4 regions of the Micromonospora sp. CNZ280 genome follow, and region 1 is predicted to be linked to each of the others. Evidence: riboswitches for the same ligand, from Rfam matches in the RefSeq annotation. Region 1 holds a riboswitch; each other region holds the start of a gene.

What was found. Region 1 has a riboswitch for cyclic di-AMP ahead of FHX32_RS12265 (VldE C-terminal domain-containing protein). Riboswitches for the same ligand answer to the same signal wherever they lie in the genome.
Region 2: linked by a shared signal. The riboswitch ahead of FHX32_RS02095 (coiled-coil domain-containing protein) and the one ahead of FHX32_RS12265 (VldE C-terminal domain-containing protein) in region 1 are both predicted to bind cyclic di-AMP.
Region 3: linked by a shared signal. The riboswitch ahead of FHX32_RS09925 (C40 family peptidase) and the one ahead of FHX32_RS12265 (VldE C-terminal domain-containing protein) in region 1 are both predicted to bind cyclic di-AMP.
Region 4: linked by a shared signal. The riboswitch ahead of FHX32_RS30730 (C39 family peptidase) and the one ahead of FHX32_RS12265 (VldE C-terminal domain-containing protein) in region 1 are both predicted to bind cyclic di-AMP.

The regions. Positions count from the first base shown of each region.
Region 1 covers NZ_JAAOYP010000001.1:2,568,353-2,573,543, forward strand. Annotated here, with positions in the region: gene FHX32_RS12260 (carbonic anhydrase) at 1-523, shown strand, start outside; gene FHX32_RS12265 (VldE C-terminal domain-containing protein) at 603-1,610, opposite strand; cyclic di-AMP (ydaO/yuaA leader) riboswitch at 1,615-1,745, opposite strand; gene FHX32_RS12270 (YibE/F family protein) at 1,912-3,279, opposite strand; gene FHX32_RS12275 (copper-translocating P-type ATPase) at 3,603-5,191, shown strand, end outside.
Region 2 covers NZ_JAAOYP010000001.1:447,168-452,358, reverse strand. Annotated here, with positions in the region: gene FHX32_RS02115 (STAS domain-containing protein) at 1-261, shown strand, start outside; gene FHX32_RS02110 (hypothetical protein) at 317-502, opposite strand; gene FHX32_RS02105 (SRPBCC family protein) at 564-1,031, shown strand; gene FHX32_RS02100 (DUF2269 domain-containing protein) at 1,192-1,698, opposite strand; gene FHX32_RS02095 (coiled-coil domain-containing protein) at 1,850-2,911, opposite strand; cyclic di-AMP (ydaO/yuaA leader) riboswitch at 2,925-3,056, opposite strand; gene FHX32_RS02090 (cation diffusion facilitator family transporter) at 3,210-4,127, opposite strand; gene FHX32_RS02085 (AAA family ATPase) at 4,228-5,191, opposite strand, start outside.
Region 3 covers NZ_JAAOYP010000001.1:2,087,599-2,092,789, reverse strand. Annotated here, with positions in the region: gene FHX32_RS09935 (pyridoxamine 5'-phosphate oxidase family protein) at 1-335, opposite strand, end outside; gene dcd (dCTP deaminase) at 415-993, shown strand; gene FHX32_RS09925 (C40 family peptidase) at 1,051-2,091, opposite strand; cyclic di-AMP (ydaO/yuaA leader) riboswitch at 2,104-2,240, opposite strand; gene FHX32_RS09920 (peptidoglycan recognition protein family protein) at 2,483-4,522, shown strand; gene FHX32_RS09915 (C40 family peptidase) at 4,619-5,191, opposite strand, start outside.
Region 4 covers NZ_JAAOYP010000005.1:12,682-17,872, reverse strand. Annotated here, with positions in the region: gene FHX32_RS30740 (DegT/DnrJ/EryC1/StrS aminotransferase family protein) at 1-924, opposite strand, end outside; gene FHX32_RS30735 (alpha/beta fold hydrolase) at 1,166-1,912, opposite strand; gene FHX32_RS30730 (C39 family peptidase) at 2,034-2,861, opposite strand; cyclic di-AMP (ydaO/yuaA leader) riboswitch at 3,099-3,240, opposite strand; gene FHX32_RS30725 (hypothetical protein) at 3,528-4,295, opposite strand; gene FHX32_RS30720 (hypothetical protein) at 4,412-4,756, opposite strand; gene FHX32_RS30715 (acyltransferase family protein) at 4,850-5,191, opposite strand, start outside.

The DNA.
Region 1 (5,191 bases):
GCACCCGTTCGCGGTGATCGTGGGCTGCTCCGACTCCCGGTTGGCCGCTGAGATCATCTTCGACCGGGGCCTCGGCGACCTCTTCGTGGTCCGGACCGCCGGGCACACCACCGGTCCCGAGGTGCTCGGTAGCGTCGAGTACGCGGTGAGCGTCCTCGGCACGCCACTGGTGGTCGTGCTCGGTCACGACTCGTGCGGCGCGGTGCAGGCGGCAAAGACGGCGGTGGAGACGGACGCGTTCCCGGCGGGTCACCTGCGGGCGGTGGTGGACGCCATGATGCCCAGCCTGCGCCGGGCCGGGGCCGCGGGGGTGACCGACGTGGACGGGATCGTCGACATCCACATCGCGCACACCGTCGAGGCGATGCTGGGCAGTTCGGCCGTGCTGGCCGGCGAGGTGGCCGCCGGGCGCTGCGCGGTGGTCGGGATGTCGTACCGGCTGGCCGCCGGTGAGGTGCGGACGGTGACCGCCGCCGGCGACCTGCCCGACCACGCGGCGGATACGACCCCGGCCGTCGCCTGACCGCACCCCTGCCGCCGAAGACGCTGCGAGGGCCGTCCCACCGGGAACGGCCCTCGCGTCGCGCGGTCTCAGGATGTCGCTACAGCAGTGAGACGTGCACGTGGTCGGTGTGGTTCGACGGCCCGCTGTAGGACTTCCAGCCGGTCGCCGGGAACCAGATCTGCCGGTTCCAGATCACGTAGTAGACGCCCAGCCGGTCCGCGTTCCGGATCAGGAACGCGGCGAGGTTGTTGCCGTACATCCGGGTGTCCTTGTTGTGCCAGGGGGAGAAGCCGCTCTTCTGCAGCGACCAGTCGCAGGCCCGGCCCTTCGGGTGCTCCCAGGGGCCACCGGGGCGGTAGCAGCCGACGAACCGGTTGAAGCCGGCCCGCTTGACCTCCTTGTACATGTGCAACGTCCGGGGCGTGATGCAGCCGGAGGTGGTCGGGTCGTTCTCGCTGCACGACTCGGCCTTCCAGTCGCCGTCGGCGGTACGTCCCGGGGCGATCCGGGCGACCGGCGAGGTGGCCGACACCAGGCCGCCGGTGAAGCCCAGCCCGCCGACCAGCGCCAGCGCCTTCTCGGCGTCGCGCTTGTTCTTGGCCATCAGGTTGGTCTGCTTCTGCTGCTCGCGGATCTCGGCTTCGAGCGCCAGCTTCGCCTGCTCGGCGCGGGTCTTCACCTCGTTGATCTCGGCGAGCTTCTTGGCGTTGACCATGTTGAGCTCGTCCAGGGCGGTGGCCCGCTTGACGAACGTGTCGGGGTTGTTGGCCTCCAGCAGCATGGCCACGGCGCCGATGCGTCCCGTCCGGTACGACTGGGTGGCGAGCTGGGTGACCTGCGGGGCGAGCGCGGTCAGCTCGGCCTGGGCCCGGTCGACCTCCAGCGCGAGTTCCAGCTGGCGCTTCTTGGACTTCTCCAGCCGGGACTTCGCCTGCGAGTAGTTCCGGTTGGTCGACTCGATCACATCGGTGATCAGCTTCGAGTCGCCGTCCTCGTGTCCCGAGGGCTTGGGTGCGGCCGACGCCGGGAGGGGCCCGGCAAGGACGGCCAAGGCGGCGAGCACGGCCACCACAGGTGTCAACCAGCGGCGTAGGGGTGCCGTCACAGTGTTCCCTTCCGTCGACCGCCGACCGGGTTAGCTGACGGGTTCGGGGCGGAAGTGGCCCCTACCGCTGTCGCGGACTCACCCCACGTACCTGGGTCCCCGGCTCGCCTGGCGGCGATTGGGCGGCGGCACCGCAGGCGCCGCTGCGCGCCTTCGGCGGTGACCGGCAGCGAGGTTACCCGAGAGTCCACCGGTGGATCTACGTCCCGAAGCCGACTAAATGCGTTATTTCGTAGCGGCGGAGGGTGACCAGTGACGCGTTTATCAAGCTCGCCGGCCTGGACGGTCACGCTACGGAGTCTCACCATGTGGCGTCCGTGCTCCTGTCCGGATCGGGCCACCCGCTGGAGATGGCGGGGGACGTGTGTCCGGCGCGCGGCGCGGTGAGCGCCCGCAGCGCCTCGGCCCGGTCGGTGACCGGCCGGGAACCTTCCGGGGTACGCGACGGCTCGGCGCCGTCGCCGTCATCGGCGCCATCGTCGGTACGCGTGGTGGCGCGGCCGGCCGTGGTCACCAGCGCGGCGAGCGCCGTGGTCAGCGGTACGGCGGCGATCAGCCCGAGCGTGGCGACCGCGCTGCGGACGATCTCCTGGGCGAGGAACTCGCTGGTCAGGAGCTGGGTCACCGACCGGGAGTCCGCGGTGAGCAGGAGCAGCAGCGGCAGCGACGCGCCCGCGTACGCCAGCACGATGGTGTTCACCGTCGAGGCGATGTGCGCCCGGCCGACCCGGGTCGCCGCGCGGTAGAGCTGGAGCCGGGACAGCCCCGGGTTGGCGTGCGCCAGTTCGGTGACCGTGGCGGCCTGGGTCACCGTGACGTCGTCGAGCACGCCGAGCGAGCCGATGATGATCCCGGCCAGCAGCAGCCCGTGCAGGTCGACGTCGGCCTGGAACATCGACAGCGTGGTGGCGTCCTCGGAGCCGTACCCGGTGAGGTGGGTGGCGGCGGTGGCGAGGGTGCCCAGGACCCCGGTGAGCACCAGGCTGCCGAGCGTGCCGAGCACCGCCACCGAGGTCTGCGCGGTCACCCCGTGGGTCAGGTACAGCACCACGAACATGATGAGCGCGGCGCCGACGATCGCGACCAGCAACGGCGACCCGCCCGCGCTGATCCCGGGCAGCACGAAGGCGAGCAGGATGGCGAAGCTCGCCGCCAGGCCCGCCAGCGCGGCCAGCCCGCGCCACCGGCCGAACGCCACGATGGCGGCGGCGAAGAGGACGACCAGCCAGACCAGCGGCTTGCCGCGCTGGTGCTCGGCGATGTTGTAGCTGCTCGCCGTCGGGTCCGCCGGGTCGGTCAGCTCGACCAGGATGATCTCGTCGCCCACGGCGACGGTCGGAGCGCCCGGGCCGGTCGGCACCGGCGTCTGCACCTCCTGGCCGGCGTCCGGGCCGTCGGCCACCTTGACGGTGACCGTGCCGCACGGCCCCGCCGTCCCGCCCCCCTCCGGGGCCTCCGGCGTCGGCGGGCAGGCCTCGGTCACCACCCGGCTGACGGTGCCGTGGTAGCGGGGCGGATCGGTGCCCTGGTCGACCCCGGGGGTGTCGCGGGGCCAGAGCAGCAGGGCGGCGATCACGGTGACCACGACGAGCGGGACCACCGTCGCGACGAGGATCCGCCGCACCCCGGGCGGGGCGGACGGAGCGGGACGGTTGTGGTCGGCGCCCATTGAGTGTCTCCCAACGAATCCGGGGCGTGGTACGTGTCGGCGGGCCGGTCGGTTCAGTGCCGCCGTCGGGCCGGCCGGAATCGTGGGTGGGATCGCCTGAGGGTGGCGACGCCACCACGTACCGTCGGCCCGGCGGCCGGCCGGCCGCGTGCGATCGGCGGCGCCGGCGCCCGGCGGCGGGTCGGACGGTGCGAGATCCGAAGGGCCATCGTGCCGAATCGTAGCCATCCCGGCATCCGGACGCTGGTCGCGCGGGGTGGTGTCGGGCACCGGACCCGGCGGTTTGCCCCGTGCCGGCGGCGCCGGTCGGGGATGTTGGGGGCATGGCCGAGCAGACCCCGCCCCGCCCGGACGACGCGCCCCGCGCCGGCCACGGCGGGCATGACGAGCACGACAAGCACGCCGGGCACGACAAGCACGCCGGGCACGACAAGCACGCCGGGCACGACCCGGAGATGTTCCGCCGCCGGTTCTGGGTCTGCCTGCTGCTCACCCTGCCGGTGGTGGCGACCAGCCACATGGTGATGGACTGGTTGGGCTACTCGCTGGAGTTCCCGGGCCGGTCCTGGGTGGGGCCGGTGCTCGGATCGGTGGTCTTCTGGTGGGGCGGCTGGCCGTTCCTGGTCGGCGCCGTGCGTGAGGTGCGCGACCGGGCGCCGGGGATGATGCTGCTGGTCGCCATGGCGATCACGGTGGCCTACGCCGCCTCGCTCGCCACCAGCCTGGGCGCCTTCGACCTGGACTTCTGGTGGGAGCTGGCCGCCCTGGTCACCATCATGCTGCTCGGGCACTGGCAGGAGATGAAGGCCATCGGGCAGGCCCGGGGCGCCCTCGCAGCGCTGGCCGCCCTGCTGCCCGACGACGCCGAGCGGGTCGCCGGGGACGGCCGGCTGGAGCGGGTTCCGGTGGCCGAGTTGCGGGTCGGCGACGTGGCGCTGGTCCGGCCCGGCGGCCGGGTACCGGCGGACGGCCGGGTGGTGGACGGCGCCGCCGAGCTGGACGAGTCGATGATCACGGGGGAGTCCCGGCCGGTGCCCCGCTCGGTCGGCGACCGGGTGGTGGCCGGCACGGTGGCCACCGACTCGGCGGTCCGGGTGCGCGTCGAGGCGCTCGGCGAGGAGACCACGCTCGCCGGCATCCAGCGCATGGTCGCCCAGGCCCAGCAGTCCAGCGGGCGGGCCCAGGTGCTGGCCGACCGGTTCGCAGCCGGGCTGTTCTACGTCGCCACCGCCACCGCCGTGGTCACGGTGCTGGCGTGGACCGCGCTCGGCGACGCCGACCAGGCGGTGGTCCGGACCGTCACGGTGCTGGTGATCGCCTGCCCGCACGCGCTCGGCCTGGCCATCCCGCTGGTGATCGCGCTCTCCACCGGGCTGGCCGCGAGCTCCGGCATCCTGGTCAAGAACCGGCTCGCGCTGGAGCGGATGCGCACCGTCGACGCGGTGCTGTTCGACAAGACCGGCACGCTCACCCGGGGCGAACACGTGGTCACCGACCGGGCGGCGGCGGCCGGCTCCGACGCCGACGACCTGCTGCGGATCGCCGCCGGGGTGGAGTCCGACAGCGAGCACCCGCTGGCCCGGGCGATCGTCGCCGCGGCCGGACCGGGCGGCGGCCCGGCCCCGGCCACCGGGTTCCGCTCCCTGCCGGGCCGCGGCGTCCAGGCCACCGTCGCCGGGCGGGAGTACGCCGTGGGCGGTCCGGCACTGCTGCGCGAGCTGGGCGTACGGCTGCCGGAGGAGCTGGCGGCGGCGACCGACCGGTGGTCGGCCCGGGGCGCGGCGGTGCTGTACCTGGTGCGGCTGCCGGACACCGCGCTCGGCGCCTTCGCCCTCACCGACGAGGTGCGTCCCGAGGCGCGGGAGGCGATCGCCGAGCTGCGCGCCCAGGGCGTGCGGACCATCGCCATGAT
Region 2 (5,191 bases), 2.1 Mb from region 1:
ATCGCCGAGGTGCTGGCCAAGGGCCGCCCGACCCGCATCGAGCTCAACCTGCGCCTGGTCACCTTCATCGACTCGGTCGGCATCAGCGCCATGGTCGCCGGGTTCCAGACCGCCGAGGTCAGCGGCGTCAAGCTGGTCGTCACCGAGCCCAGCCGGTTCGTGCACCGCCAGCTCTGGGTCACCGGACTGCTCGGCCTCTTCGGCGCCCCCGAGCCCTACTACGCCGGCGCCCCCGCTCCGGAGGTCCTTCCCGGCGCCTGACCACGGGCCGACCCGACGGGCTGCGCCCAGCGTCCGGGGGTCAAGCCGGTGACGCTCACCCACCCGGGCCGGTCGCCGCGTCGAGGCCGGAGAGGTCGATGTCGGTCACCTCGGTGACCGCGCGGATCGCCGTGACCGACGCGTATCCCTCGGCCAGCAGCGCCAGGTCGGTGCCGGGCTGCACCGACTGCCCCGGCTCCTCCAGCGAGGTCCGCACGTAGCCGTGGCCGGACTCGGCCACCGTTGCCAGGCGGGCCAGCGGTGGGCGACGATCGTCCGACCAGTGACGGTGGGGAGACGGTGTGCTCAAGCGGGATTCCTTCAGTTACACCGTCCAGGCCCGCTGCCCGGTGGACCGGGCGGCGGCGCTGCTCGCGGATCCGGCCCGGCAGGCGGAGCTGCATCCGTTGATCGTCCGGGTCCGGCGGCTGCGGACCCGCCCCGGCGCCCTGGCCAGCTACGCGATCACCGACCGGCTGGCCGCCGGGCCGCTGCGGTTTCCGGTCACCTACCGGGCGGACGTCCTGGTCGTCGGCACCGACGAGATCGTCACGGTGGCGCGGCAGAGGCCCGCCACCACGGTGCGCAACCGCACCCGGCTGAGGGCCGAGCCGGACGGGGTCCGGATCGACGTGGAGATCACGCTGACCGCGCCGGCGCCGCTGTTCGGCTACGCCTTCCGGCAGGCCCGCTCGGCCCACCTCGGGCTGGCCGCCCGGCTCGGCGCGGTGCTCGACCGCGGCCCGGCCGACCCGCCGGCTCCCGCCTGAGCGTCCCGGAGCCCCGGCCGACCGGCGGACACCCGTCGTGAGCCGGGGCTCGGCGGTCCGCTGCCGGGGCCCGGCGCTGCGCGGACTCGGCGGCCCGCCGCCGTGGGCGGGTGCCGCGCCAGTTTCAGTGGACCGCCGTCGTTTGCCCGGCGCCGTGGGCTCAGCGGACCGCCGTGGTCGGGCGCCGAGCGGGCGTGCGGGTTGCCCGCCCCAGCCGGCCCCACGGCTTGTACGTGGAGAGCACGGTCGCCACGATCAGCAGGGTGGTGGAGACCGACGGGGCGACCACCAGGTCGATCCGGTCCCGGACCGGGAACGCCGCGCCGGCCTCCCCGGCGTGCCGCAGCGTCGGGGTGAGCAGGAACAGCACCAGCCCGGTCATCACCGTGGTGAGCAGGAACTTGACCAGCACCCAGCGGTGCCGCAGCAGGCCCCACGGGGTGAGCAGGGCGCTCGCCACGCCGACCAGCCAGACGGCCACGCTCAGCGGGGCGAAGAGCACGGTGCCGACCAGCGCGGAGATCGGGTAGACGGCCGCCGGGTCGGCGCCGCGCAGCACGGCGACGCCGAGCGCGAGCAGGACCAGGTCGACGCCGAGCCAGCCGAGCGAGGTGACCAGGTGCAGGGTGAGCAGGGCCTTGCGGGCGGGAGGCGGGAGTCGGCTCATACCTGACGATGCTGCCGTCGTACCGGGCGCGGGTCGTCGGGCCGGTGACGACACCCGGCCTACGTCCGGGGGCGTAGCGCCGGGCGTGGCGGCCCGCCCGTCCGGCGTACCCGGTGACCCGCCGCCGTGGACGGGTCACCGGGGCCGGGGGTCAGTACACCGACAGGTGCACGTGGTTGGTGTGGTCGCTGGACGGGTCGCCGCCCGCCCCGCTGTACGACTTCCACCCGCTGCTGGGCAGCCAGATCTGCCGGTACCAGATCACGTAGAGCACGGCGAGCCGGTCGGCGTTCTTGATGAAGAACGCGGCCAGGTTGTTGCCGTACGTCTTGTCCCCGCCGGTGGCGTCCCCGCCGAAGCCGTTCTTCTGCGCCGCGAAGTCGCAGGCCCGGCCCTTCGGGTGCTCACCCGAACCGCCCGAGCGGTAGCAGGAGACGTACCGGGTGAAGCCGGCCGCCTTGGCCTGGTTCAGCGCGTGCAGGGTGCGCGGGGTGATGCAGCCGTTGGCCGGCGTCGGGTCGTTGACGCTGCACGACTCGGCCGGCCAGGAGCCGTCGGCGTTGCGCGGGGCCGGCTTGGCCGTCGCGGTGGACGTGCCCCGGTTGGAGGTGTCGCCGGAGGCCTTCGCGTTGGCCACGGTCAGCGCCCGCTCGGCCTGCTCCTTGCGCTTGGCCATCAGGGTGACCTGCTTGCGCTGCTCGCGGATCTCGCCGTCCAGGGCGAGCTTGGTCCGGTTCGCCTCGTCGCGGGTCTCCTGGAGGTTGCGCAGCGCCCGGTCCTCGTTGGCGGCGACCGCGTCGAGCGCTGCGGCGCGGTCCATGAAGCCCTCCGGCGAGCTGCTGTTGAGCAGCGCCGAGGCCGCCCCGAGCCGCCCGGCGCGGTACGCCACGCCGGCGATCTCGCCGACCTTGCTGCTGCGCTCGGCCAGCTCGCGCTCGGTGGCTTGGAGCTGGACGCCCAACTCCTTCTGCCGCTTGACCGACTTGTCCAGCGCCGCCTTGGCGTCCAGGTAGCCCTTGCTGGCCGCCTCCAGCTGGGCCCGCAGGGCGGGCGTGCCGCCCTCCTCGTCCTGACCGGGCGCGGCGGCGAGCAGGCCGGCGGTGGGCGCGGCGGCGCTGGCCGGTGTGGTGACCGGCGCGATGGCGACGCCGACTGCGAGAGTGGTGACGATCAGTGCCGCCATCCGGGCGGCGGTACGTCGTACGGGTGCCACTACTGGCATGCGTGTGTCCTTCCGTCAGCCGCCGACCGGGTTAGCTGACGGGTTCGGGACGGAAGATCCCTACCGCTGACGCGGATGCACCCCAGGTACATGGTTCCCCGGCTCGCCTCGTCGGGCGATTAGGCGGCGGCCACCGCCGGCACCGGTGCGTGCCGCCTGGCGGAGGCCGGAACCGAGCCTACCGGTGCCACTGTGACCCGTGCAGCGAATGTGACTGACGGTGTCTGTGTGGTCACTGGAAAGTCCGGCATAAGCGCACAATACACACCCAGATTTAAGGTTGTGCTCATTACCACTCAACCGACCCGCAGACCCCAGGCGCCGCTCCCGGCTCGATCTGCAACGTCGCGTGCTCGATCCGGAAGTCCTCGTGCAGGGCGGTGCGCGCGGCCGCGAGCACCCGGCCGACGTCCGCGCCGGGTGCCATGGTCAGGTGCGCCGAGGCCACCTCCATGCCCGAGGTGAGCGTCCAGACGTGCAGGTCGTGTACGCCGGCCACGCCGGGCACCGCGGCCAGCCGGTCGTGCACCGCGGTGACCTGGAGGTGCTCCGGGGCGGCCTGCACCAGGATGCGCAGCGCGGCCCGCCCGAGCCGCCAGGTGCGGGGCAGGATGAACAGGCCGATGCCGACCGCCACCAGCGGGTCCGCCCACCACCAGTCGGTGACCGCGATCAACAGCGCCGCCCCGATCACGCCGAGCGAACCGAGCAGGTCACCGAGCACCTCCAGGTACGCCCCGCGCACGTTGATGCTCTCCCGGGCGCCGGAGCGCAGCAGCGCGAACGCGGCCACGTTGGCGAGCAGGCCGAGGACGGCCACCACCAGCATCGGGCCGGCCAGCACCTCGGGCGGGTCGCCGAACCGGCGTACCGCCTCGACCACCACGTAGACCGCGACGCCGGAGAGCAGCACGGCGTTGGCCAGCGCGGCCAGCACCTCCAGCCGGTAGAGCCCGAAGGTGCGCTGCGGGTCGCCGCTCGCCCGCCGGGTGGCGGCGATCGCGGCGAGGGCCATCCCGATGCCGAGCACGTCGGTGAACATGTGCCCGGCGTCGGAGAGCAGGGCCAGCGAGCCGGTCCGGAAAGCGGCCACCGCCTCCACCACCATCAGCGCGGTGAGCAGGCCGAAAGCGGCCCAGAGCCGGCTCCGGTGGTGGTGGGCCGCGTTCACCGCCGACCCGTGGTGGTGGTCATGACCTGCGCCCACGCGAACACCCTCCGCCGCCCGTCCGGACCCGGTCAAATATATGCTCACATCGCTATGTATGCAACTGTCGGGGCGACCGTCACCGGCCCGGGATCCCGGGTCAGGCGGTCGGGTCGATGGTGGTCAGCCGCTGGGTGGCCCGGGAGAGCGCCACGTACAGGGTGCGTACGCCGGAGCCCGGGTCGGCGCGGATCTCGCTCGGCCCGACCAGCACCACCCCGTCGTACTCCATGCCCTTGGCCTCCAGGCTGGTCACCACCTGGAGCCGGGGCGTGCCCAGCCCGCCCAGCCAGCCGGCGACCTCGGCCCGGCGCGGCACCGGCGTGATCACGCCGACCGTCCCCTCCACCCCGGCGAGCAGCGCGGAGGCCGCCTCCACCACGGCGGTCTCCAGCTCCGCGGCCGGCACCACCAGCTCGACCGGGTCGACCCCGGTGGAGCGGACCGCGGTGGGCAGCGGCAGATCGGGATAGAGCCGGCGGATCTCGGCCGCCGCCACCGCGAAGATCTCCGCCGAGTTGCGGTAGTTGGTGGTGAGCGTGAACCGGTGCCGCTTGCGCCGGCCCAGCGCCTGGTCCCGGGCCCGGGTCAGCTCCTCCGGGTCGCCGGTCCACGCCGTCTGCGCCGGATCGCCGACCACCGTCCAGGACGCCAGCCGACCCCGCCGGCCGATCATGCGCCACTGCATCGGCGAGACGTCCTGCGACTCGTCGACCACCACATGGGCGTACTCCCGGTAATCCTCCGGGCGCTGCCGGGCCGCCTCGCGGGTGGCCCGCTGCCGGTCGGCGAAGGTGCTCAGCTCACGGATCCCGCCGGCCAGCTGGAACGGGTCCCGCTTCGGCCGGGCCGGGCGCACCGGCTTGCCCAGCAGCGCGTCCAGCTCGTCCAGCAGCGCGACGTCGGCGATGGTCAGCCCCTCGCTGTCCAGCGTCCGGTACGCGGCCGTGAGCAGCCGGATCTCCCGGCCGGAGAGGATGCCGCCGGCGTACCGGCGCAGCCGCTGCGGGTCGGCCAGCCAGCCGAGCACGTGCCGCGGGTGCAGCCGGGGCCACCAGGCCTTG
Region 3 (5,191 bases), 480 kb from region 1:
GCCCGGTGGCTGCGGGCCAGCCGGGCGACCCGGACCGGATCGGTGACCGGGCGGGCGTGCCCGGCGACGTAGGCCTCGTCGTCGCTCTCCTCCGGCGGGAAGGAGTGCAGCGCGTAGCGCCCGTCGCGTTCCAGGTCGCGCCGTTTCGGCGAGTCGACCACGAAGCAGAACAGCCCCTCGTCGGTGATTACCGGGGAGACCGGGTGCACCCGGGGCCCGCCGTCGGCGCGGACCGTGGCCAGGTAGCCGAAGCCCGGCCCGTACTGCTGCATGAGAAGGCGGATCCCGTCGGCGAGTCGGGGCTCGTCAGCGGCGAATTCGGACCAGGAAGCCATGTGGACAGTCTATCGAACAGGTGTACGAAGACCTAGTCCGACACGCAGGCCACCCGGGCCGCTTCGCTATGGTGTTCCGATGCTGCTCTCCGACCGCGACCTGGTCTCCGAGATCAAGGCGGGCGCCCTGGCGCTGGAGCCGTTCGAGCCCACCCTGGTGCAGCCGTCCAGCATCGACGTACGCCTGGACAAGCTGTTCCGGGTCTTCAACAACCACCTCTACACGCACATCGACCCGGCGCAGCAGCAGGACGAGTTGACCTCGGTGGTCGAGGTGCCCGACGGCGAGCCGTTCGTGCTGCACCCGGGCGAGTTCGTGCTCGCCTCGACGCTCGAGGTGATCTCGCTCGGCGACCAGCTCGCCGGGCGGCTGGAGGGCAAGTCGAGCCTCGGTCGGCTCGGCCTGCTGACCCACTCCACCGCCGGCTTCATCGACCCCGGCTTCTCCGGCCACGTGACGCTGGAGCTCTCCAACGTGGCGAACCTGCCGATCACCCTCTGGCCGGGCATGAAGATCGGTCAGCTCTGCATCTTCCGGCTCTCGTCGCCGGCCGAGCATCCGTACGGCTCGGCCGTCTACGGCTCCCGCTACCAGGGGCAGCGCGGCCCGACGCCGAGCCGCTCCTGGCAGCAGTGGCGCACCTGGCCGACCCGCTGACGCGGGCAGGAGAAAGGCCCGCTCCGACGCCGGAGCGGGCCTTTCCGTGGTACCCGGTCAGCCCGGCCGGCCGTAGCTGTGGATCGGGCCGTCGTCGACCTTCTTCATCTTGACCGGCACCCCGGCGCGGGAGGCGTGCACCACCCAGCCGCCGCCGACGTACATGCCGACGTGGTGCAGATCGGAGTAGTAGAAGACCAGGTCACCCGGGCGCAGCTCGCCCCGGCTGACCGTCCTGGTGACCCCGCGCTGCTGCGCGGCGTTGTGCGGCAGCGAGACCCCGGCCTTGGCCCAGGCGGCCAGCATCAGCCCGGAGCAGTCGTACGAGTTCGGGCCCTCGGCGCCCCAGACGTACGGCTTGCCGATCTGGGCGCAGGCGAACTTGACCGCCACCCCGGCCGCGCCGCCCGGGTAGCTGGCCGGGCAGGGGGCGGGACGCAGCGGCCCGCCGCCGCCGTTGCCGTACACCTTGATCCGCAGCTTCTGCAGCCGGTCGATCTCGGCGTTGATCTGCTTCTTCTTGGCCGCCAGCTGCGCCTCGGCCTGGGCGAGCTGGGCGACCATCTCGTCCAGTGGCGCCTTCTTGGCGGCCAGTTGGTCGCGCAGGTCGGCGACCTGCCGCACGTCCTGCTGTTGGCGGTCGGCGAACCGGTCGAGCATCTCGAGCTGCCCGACCACCTCGCCCGGCGAGCGGCTGCCCAGCAGGGCGTTGATGGTGAGCACGTTCTCGCCCTTGTAGGCGCGGACGGCCAGCGCGCTGACCTTCTCCATCGCCGCGTCGACCTGGGCTTGGAGGGGTTTGATCTGGGCGGCCAGGGCGTCGGCCTGCTTCCGCTTGGCGGCCAGGTCCTGGCGGGTGGCGTTGTGCCGTTCGATGATCGGTTCGAGCTTGTTCCAGTCCTCGTCGATCTGGCGCTCGATCTCGGCGACGGTGGGTTCGGCGTGGGCCGCCGTGGCGCCGCCGGTCAGGATGACGGCGAAGCCGGCCAGGGCGGCGAGTGCGGTGGTGAAGCGGGACCAGCGTGAACGCGGCGCAGCCGTCGCCGGGCCGGCGTACGCCGACCGTGCCGACGGTGGCCGCGGGGCATGGTGTGCCACCGGGCTCCGTACTCCTTCTTCCCAGACCGCCTACCGGGTTAGCTGACGGGTTCGGGCGGGAAGGGGACGCCCTACCGCAGTGGCTGCGGATTCACCCCGGGTTACCTGGTTCCCCGGTTCGCTCGCGAGCGATTCGGCGGTGTCGGACCGTTACCGCCCGGGTTGGACGGACCTGTTGCCGGGCCGACGAATGACCAGAGTAGAGACGGTCGTTATCAATCCGCAACCCGTGTCGCCGTGACACTCCGTACGCCGTGCGGGATCGACGGCCCTCGGCGGGACGCGTCGAAGGTTTTCTTCCTCATGGGTTGATATATGGAAAGGTATTGACGACAGGCCGGGCCCGGGGTGAAGGTGGCCGCATCGTCCACCCGTCTGACCAGGGGGTCCGATGCAGTTGTCCACAAGGTCCACGAGATCCACGAGATCGAGGAGCAGGCGCACCCTGCTCGCCGCCGCCGCGGCGCTCGCCCTGGCGGTCACCCCGTTCACCGCCGGTCCGGCCGCCGCCGAGCCCCTCGACCGGCAACAGCAGTACGCCGCCGCGGCCGCCGAGTTCGGCGTGCCGGAGAGCGTCCTGCTCGCCGTGTCCTACCTCGAATCGCGCTGGGACACCCATCCCGGCAACCCGAGCACCAGTGGCGGCTACGGTCCGATGCACCTCACCGACGCCGCCCACGTCACCGCGCAACCCGCCGGTGGCCACATCGACGAGGGCGAGGACCCGCGCGGTGACGAGGCGCGGTCGCTGACCGTCGCCGCGCCCACCGCCGCCCCGTCGGCACCGGCCGCTCTCGGCGACGCAGCGCTGCAGACCCTCCAGGCGGCCGCCGCGCTCACCGGCGCCAGCGAGGAGGCACTCCGGTCCGACCCGACCGCGAACATCCGCGGCGGGGCGGCGCTGCTCGCAGCGTACCAGCGGGAACTGGGTGGCCCGGTCGGCGCGGCCAGCGACCCGGCGGCCTGGTACGGCGCGGTGGCCCGCTACTCCGGCGCCGGCGCCGAGGACACCGCGGCCGCCTTCGCCGACGAGGTGTACGGGCAGCTCCGCGAGGGCGCGAGCCGGACGACCGACGACGGGCACCGGGTGACCCTGCCGGCCCGCCAGGTCAACCCGGACACCTCGACGCTGCACCAGCTCGGCCTGCGGCGCGGCGAGCGGCCCGACGGGCTGGAGTGCCCGGTCGGCCTCGGCTGCGAGTGGATCCCGGCCCCGTACGAGAAGTACGGCCCGGGCGCCGGCGACTACGGCAACCACGACCTGGGCAACCGGCCCGCCCAGCAGAAGATCGAGTACATCGTCATCCACGACACCGAGGGCTACTTCTGGCCCAGCGTCGGCCTCGTGCAGCGGGCCAACTACGTGGGCTGGCACTACACGCTGCGCTCGGTGGACGGCCACATCGCCCAGCACATCAAGGCCAAGGACGTCGGCTGGCACGCCGGCAACTGGTACGTCAACGCCAAGTCCATCGGCCTGGAGCACGAGGGCTTCGCCGGCCACGGCACCTGGTACACCGAGGCGATGTACCGCACCTCGGCCAAGCTGGTCCGGCACCTGGCACTGCGGTTCAACATCCCGCTCGACCGGCACCACATCATCGGGCACGACAACGTCCCGGGCACCGTGCCGTCGACCGTCGCCGGGATGCACTGGGACCCGGGGCCGTACTGGGACTGGTCGCACTACTTCGACCTGCTCAAGGCGCCGTTCCGGACCACCGGCACGGCCCACACCGGGCTGGTGACCATCGACCCGGAGTTCGCCGACAACCAGCCGGCGTTCACCGGCTGCTCGCGGCAGCCCCCGGGGGTGCCGAACCCGCCGCCGCCGGTCACCGACCCCTGCCCGCTGCGCGGCTCGTCAGCGGTGCTGCTGCGCAGCGCGCCGAGCCACGACGCGCCGCTCGCCGTGGACCTCGGCGAGCACCCGGACGGATCGCCGGGCACCATGTACGTCCCGGACCACAGCGCCCGGGCGTCGGCCGGCCAGACGTACGCCGTGGCCGAGGTGCGCGGTGACTGGACGGCGATCTGGTACCTCGGCCAGAAGGCCTGGTTCCACAACCCGGCGTCGGCGCGTACCGCGAAGTGGGCGACCGGCTTCGTGGTGACGCCGAAGCCCGGCAGGGCCACCATCCCGGTCTACGGGCGGGGCTACCCCGAGCGGGACGCCTACCCGACCGGGGTGCCCTACCAGGCGATCACGCCGCTGCAGTACACGCTCGCCGCCGGCCAGCGGTACGCGGTGGGCGGTGTCCTGCCGAGCGAGTACTACCGGGCCGTCACCTTCGACGGGTCGTCCCCGGGCGACTGGACCGTGATCCGCGGCGACCTGCGCTACGTGCAGGTCCAGTTCGGTCACCGGATCGGCTACGTGAACCTGGACGACGTGCTGATCCTGCCGTCCCCGGTCGGCGCTCCGCAGTGAGCCGCCCGGCCTGAGACGGGGTTCGTCGCCGAGCCCTGAAACACCGAGGGCCCCCGGTCGGTCGACCGGGGGCCCTCGTGCGGTACGGCGAACGGATCAGCCGGGTCGGCGGAACCCGGCGACCGGCATGGTGTTGATGCTGGAGACGTTGACCGGCTTGCCGGCCCGCGCCGCGTGCACCATCTTGTCGTTGCCGAGGTAGAGCCCGACGTGGTGCAGGTCGCTGAAGAAGAAGACCAGGTCACCCGGGCGGGCGTCGGAGCGCGAGATGGCCTTGCCCTCGTTCCACTGCGCCCCGGTGAAGTGGGTCAGGTAGACCCCGGCCGCCTTGTAGGCGTACTGGGTCAGGCCGGAGCAGTCGAACGAGTTCGGGCCGGTGGCGCCCCAGACGTACGGGTCGCCGACCTGGGCGCAGGCGGTTTTGATCGCGATCCGGGCCTTCTCGCTGACCACCCCGTTGATGGTCGGGCACTTCTCGGTCTTGACGGTGGTCACCGGCAGCATCTTCTCGAGCCGCTTGACCTCGGCCTCGATGTGCTTCTTCTTCGCCGCCAGTTCGTTCTGCTGTTTGACCTGGTCCGCGATCAGCGTGTCGAGCTGCTGCTTCTGGTCGTCGTACTTCTTGCGGACCGCGAGCACACCCTCGATCTGCTTGCGCTCCTGCGCGGC
Region 4 (5,191 bases), on a different contig from region 1:
GACGGCGTTGCCGACGCCCAGTTCGGTGAGGCGCCGACGGGCCGCGTCGCGCCGACGGCCCGGCACCCGCACCGTGTACTGGTGGTACACGTGCCGGGCGGCGTCGGCGACCGGCGGGGTGGCCATTCCGGTGATCCGCGAGTCGAGCAGCTTCGCGTTGGCCCGCCGCTGCTCCGTCCACTCCGGCAGCTGGCGCAACTGCACCCGGCCGATCGCCGCGGCCACGTCGGTCATCCGCATGTTGGCGCCGACGATCTCGTTGGCGTACCGCTGCTCCATTCCCTGGTTGCGCAGCAGCCGCAGGGTACGGGCCAGCTCGCCGTCGGCGGTGCTGACCATGCCACCCTCCAGCGAGTGCATGTTCTTGGTGGGGTAGAAGCTGAAGCAGCCGGCCGTGCCGAACGCGCCGACCGGCCGTCCGGCCACGGCGGCGCCGTGCGCCTGGGCGGCGTCCTCGACCACGGCGAGCCCGTGCCGGTCGGCGACCCCCATGATCCGGTCCATCGCGGCGGGGTGCCCGTAGAGGTGCACCGGCAGGATCGCCACCGTGCGGTGGGTGACCGCCGCGGCGACCGCCGCCGGGTCCAGGCAGAAGCTGGCCGGTTCGATGTCGACGAAGACCGGCCGGGCGCCGACCAGCCGGACCGCGTTGGCGCTGGCGGCGAAGGAGAACGACGGGACGATCACCTCGTCGCCCGGGCCGAACCCGAGCGCCATCAGGGTCAACTGCAGGGCGGACGTGCCCGAGTTCACTGCGACGCAGTGCCGGCCCGCGACCAGCTCGCCGAACTCCTCCTCGAATGCGGCGACCTCCGGACCCTGCACGACGCGGCCGCTGCGCAGCACCCGCACCGCCGCCTCGATCTCGGCCTCGCCGATGACCGGCTTCGCCGGTGGAATCTCTTCTGTGTTCAGCCCGGCCATGGGGCTTCCTCCCGTCGAACAGCGACCGCGTCCGGATCGGACGCGGCGCTAGGTCGTTCACCTGTGGACAGGAGGGGTGGTGGGTCCAGCGACGGGTGACCCGATGGGGATCGGTGCGGAACGGCCACCCGGACAAACAGGACGCCCGGCGCACTCCGGGACGTACGGGCATGTTATCCCGAGGGATCCGGGCGGCGCGGCACAACACCCTCATCCCGGCCGGCGACCGCGGCGGCGGGGATCAGCGGTACGGGTCGACCAGGGCGAGCACCGCCTCCGGGTCCTCGACGTGCGCGTTGTGCCCGAGACCGGGCAGCGTCACCACCGGCACCCCGAGCTCCTTGAGTTGCTCGTCGGAGACCATCGGGTCACGCTCGCCCCGGGCCAGCACCACCGGCGCGTCGGTCGCCGCCAGCAGGGCCGGCAGGCGCGGCTCCCCCACCGCGAACGCGGCCGGGTCCATCGCCAGCCGCCAGCGGCCGTCGACCTGCCGCAGTCCGGCCTCGACGACGGGATGGTCGGGGGCGAACAGTCCGGTCAGCCCGGCCACCTTCAGGTAGCGGCGGGCCGCCTCGTCGCGGGTCGCGAACCAGGTGACCGGGCGGGCGGCCAACTCCGCGGCCCGGTCCAGTTCGGCCGGTGACCAGACCGCCTTGATGCCGAGCCCGACCACCGCGTCCACCGTCAGCCCCGCGGTACGCGCGGCCAGCGCCAGCCCCACCACGCCGCCGAGGGAGTGCCCCAGCACGACGAGCCGGTCAGCCGGCTTGAGCCCACCGGCGACCTGCCTGGCCAGCCCGGCGAAGGAGTACCGCGGCAGCGGCGGGGACCAGCCGTGCCCGGCGAGGTCCGGGGCCAGCCAGCGGCCGGCCCACCGGCGCTCCAGCAGCGGCGCCCAGGGCAGCCACACCTCGCCGGTGGCGCCCATGCCGTGCAGCAGCAGCAGGAGCGCCCGCCGGCCGTCCCGGGTACCCGATTCGTCGACCATAGGGCGCAGTGTGCCACCGGTCGGACGGCCGGGGCGAGAGTCGGCCGTCCGCCACCACGCGTCGGGCGCCGACTCCCAGGTGGGGAGCCGGCGCCCGGATTCGGCGACGCGGAGGCGGCGGTCAGGCGGAGTAGCCGCGGGTCGCCGCCCAGTTCGCCAGGTCGATGGTGGTCATCCAGTACGACGCGGTCGCCGGGTTCGCCGAGTCGGCGATCTTCACCAGCCGGCCGTCGTCGTCGTAACCGATCACGGCGATGTAGTGCCCACCGGGGAAGGAGTGCCAGCCGCCGTCGGTGTCGGTGGCGCTGCCGGCGACGTTCACCACGACACCGCGCTCGTCGGTGATGGCCCGGACCACGTCGGCCTGGAGCTGGTCCATCTGAGCCGGGGTGGCGGCCCCGCCCGAGATCATCCGGGTCCGGTACGGGTCGCCCTTCACCACGGCGTTGAGCACGCGGGTGGTGTCGTTGGCGGAGTTGGTGCCCATCTCGGTGGTGCCCAGCTGGGCGCCGAGGACGTCCTGGGTGCGGGCGATGCCGGCGGCGCTGAGCGCGTTCCGCACGGCCGCCGGGCCGCAGTTGTAGAAGGTCGTCTGAGCCTGGTAGTCGTAGTCGAGGATCTTGCGCGACGGCGGCTTCGGCGCCGCCTTGCGGGTCAGGTCCGGGTTCGGCGCGGCCGACGAGGCGGGGGCCGAGGGGGCGGCGCTGGACGGCGCGGCGCTGGACGGGGTGGTGCCCGTCCGGGCCTCGCCGCGCGAGGCGACGGCGGGCGCGTCACGCAGCTCGGCCACCGTGGCCTGGGCCGGGGCCGACGTCGGGGTTTCGTCGGTGCCGGCGGCGAGCGCGCCGGCGCCGGTGGCGAGCACCAGGGCCGCGGCGGAGGCGGCGGCGACCTGGTAGGGGCGCTGGGTGGCGATGCGCTGCAACTGACGCTTGACGTGGTGCTTCACGGTTCCTCCACGGGGACTCGGGGGGCGAGCGGCGCACCGGCGGTGCCGGCGGGCAGGCCGGCTCGACCACGCGGACCCCTGGTCCGCGGGTTGGTGGGCCGCTCAGGAAAGCGCCCGGATGCCGGGCGGGGCGGATGCCGGTAGGTCAGCTCGCGACCGGGGCGAGCAGTACGGGCACCGCGGGGCCGTGGAGGCCGGGGAACAACCGAAGGGTGGGATCGTGCTGCACGAGGATGGAACTCCTTCCGACACCGCCGACCGGGTTAGCTGACGGATTCGGGCGGGAAGTACGCCCTACCACGAGCCGCAGCCCGCGGATTCACCCCAGAGGTGCATTGGTTCCCCGGTACGTATGATCACGATTAGGCGGGTCGGCGCGGCGTCGCCTCTTGCGATCGGTTACCGCACCGGACGGGCCGACACTACTGGTCAGTCGGAAGCCTGCCAACCCCGTCCCACCTGCTTAAACCTGTCTCGGCCCGACGATTTTGCGGTCAGTTACGCACTGGCGTGACTCGATAGGACAGGCCTCTCGCACAACGTTACCGGGCGACAACCGGACAAGGGTGCGACGCCGTCACGGAATTGTCGGCGCACCTTGGCCGGTCCGCACCCGATGACCGATTTCCCGTCGCCTGTGACCGGCGTCACCGGAATATTTCCCGATCAACCAACCCGGGCCGGGCGCCAGCGGGCCGGGGCGGCCTGACGGGCCGGCACCGCCTCGACGCGCGGCGCGGGCAGCCGGCCCGGCCGGAGCCGGGCCGCGGCGGCGTACGCCTCGGCGGCCAGGGCGCGCGCCGCCTCGGCGGCCAGCTCGGCGTCCCGCCACGCCGACCGCTCCCGCTCCGCGGTCAGCCGGTAACCGGCCCGGCGCTGCTCGCGTACCGCACGGGCGAGCACGATCTCCTGCTCCACCGGGTGCCGTCGGGAGTCCCAGCCGGCCCGGTGGCAGAACACGTCGGACAGCTGCCGGGCGGACAGCTCCCCCCGCCAGTGGGCGGCCATCGCCGCGTGGTGCAGCCACCGCTCCCGGGCGGCGTACTCGGCCGGTGTGCGCGGGGTGCGCGGGACGGGCAGGGCGGCGGCCCCGACGAACCGGCGGGCGGCGGTCTCCGCCTCGTCGTACGCCTGCCAGGCGCGTTCCACCTCCGCCTGCGCGGCGAGCCAGTCGGCGCGCCGGCGGCGGGCGGTCTGCGCCGCGCGGGTCGCGGCGACGGCCACCTCCCCGGCGTACCGGCGCAGGTCGGCGAGGTCGGGTTCGGCCGGCTCGGCGCCCGCCGGGGCGGGCTCCTCGTCGGTCGCGCGCTCGGGGCGGGCGACCAGCACGGTGAGCACGGTCAGCGCCAGCACCAGCAGGCCGGACCAGATGGCGGCGGCCCGCGGAACGTCGATCAGGAACTGGTGGTAGAGGACGGTCTCCAAGGTCGGCACCTCACGGGGGAAGCGGATGCGGAAGCGGGAGCCGCGCCGGGCGTCGTGCGGACACGCTGACGCCGGACGGGTGCGGGGATACGGATCGCGGGCGGGGCGTCGGCCCCGCGGACGGATCAGACGCGCGGCGGGGCGCGCGGGGCCCGGGCGGCCGGGACCGACCCGGCCGGCACCGGTGCGGCGGCGCGGGGTGCTGGCGAGGCGTCGGCCGGTGCCGGCTCGGCGACCGCAGCAGCCGGCGCGGCGGGCTGCTCGTCGACGACGGCCGTCGGCGCGGACCCGGCGAGCGCGTCGGCGTGGTCGGCCGCGGCGGGGCACACCGCCGGCTCCGGCGCGGCCGGGGCGGCGATCGCGCCGGGTGCGCCGAGGGCGATCGCGACCGCGACGGCGAGACCGGCCGTCAGCCGGGCGGCCCAGCGCGCCACCCACCACAGCGGACAGGCGAGCGCGACCGGAAGCACGACGACCACGCTACCGCCCGGTCCGTCCCCCCGCACCGCCGCCGGGCGTGTCGCGGCTCCGCCGCGCCGACGGCACCGACCAGGGTGGACGGCTCAGCGCGAGTCGACGTACGCCGATGGCCGGTCGGGCGTGCGCGGGCCCGGCACGGCAACCTGCGGGACCGCCGGGCCGGCCGGGGCCGGCACCGCATCCGCGACCGCCGCCGCGTCATCGACCATCCGCTTCGGACGGCGCGGCGCGAGCCGGCGCATCATCGGCGTCTCGACGTACCGGTGCAGCAGCGCGGCCAGCCCCAGGTTCAGCAGCAGGAAGCCGAGCACCACGGCCACCCCCCACCAGCCGGTGAAGCCGGTCCCCCAGTCCCCGGTGAGCCGGAGCACGGTGATCATCACGAAGACGTGCACCAGGTAGAAGGCGAACGAGACCTCACCGAG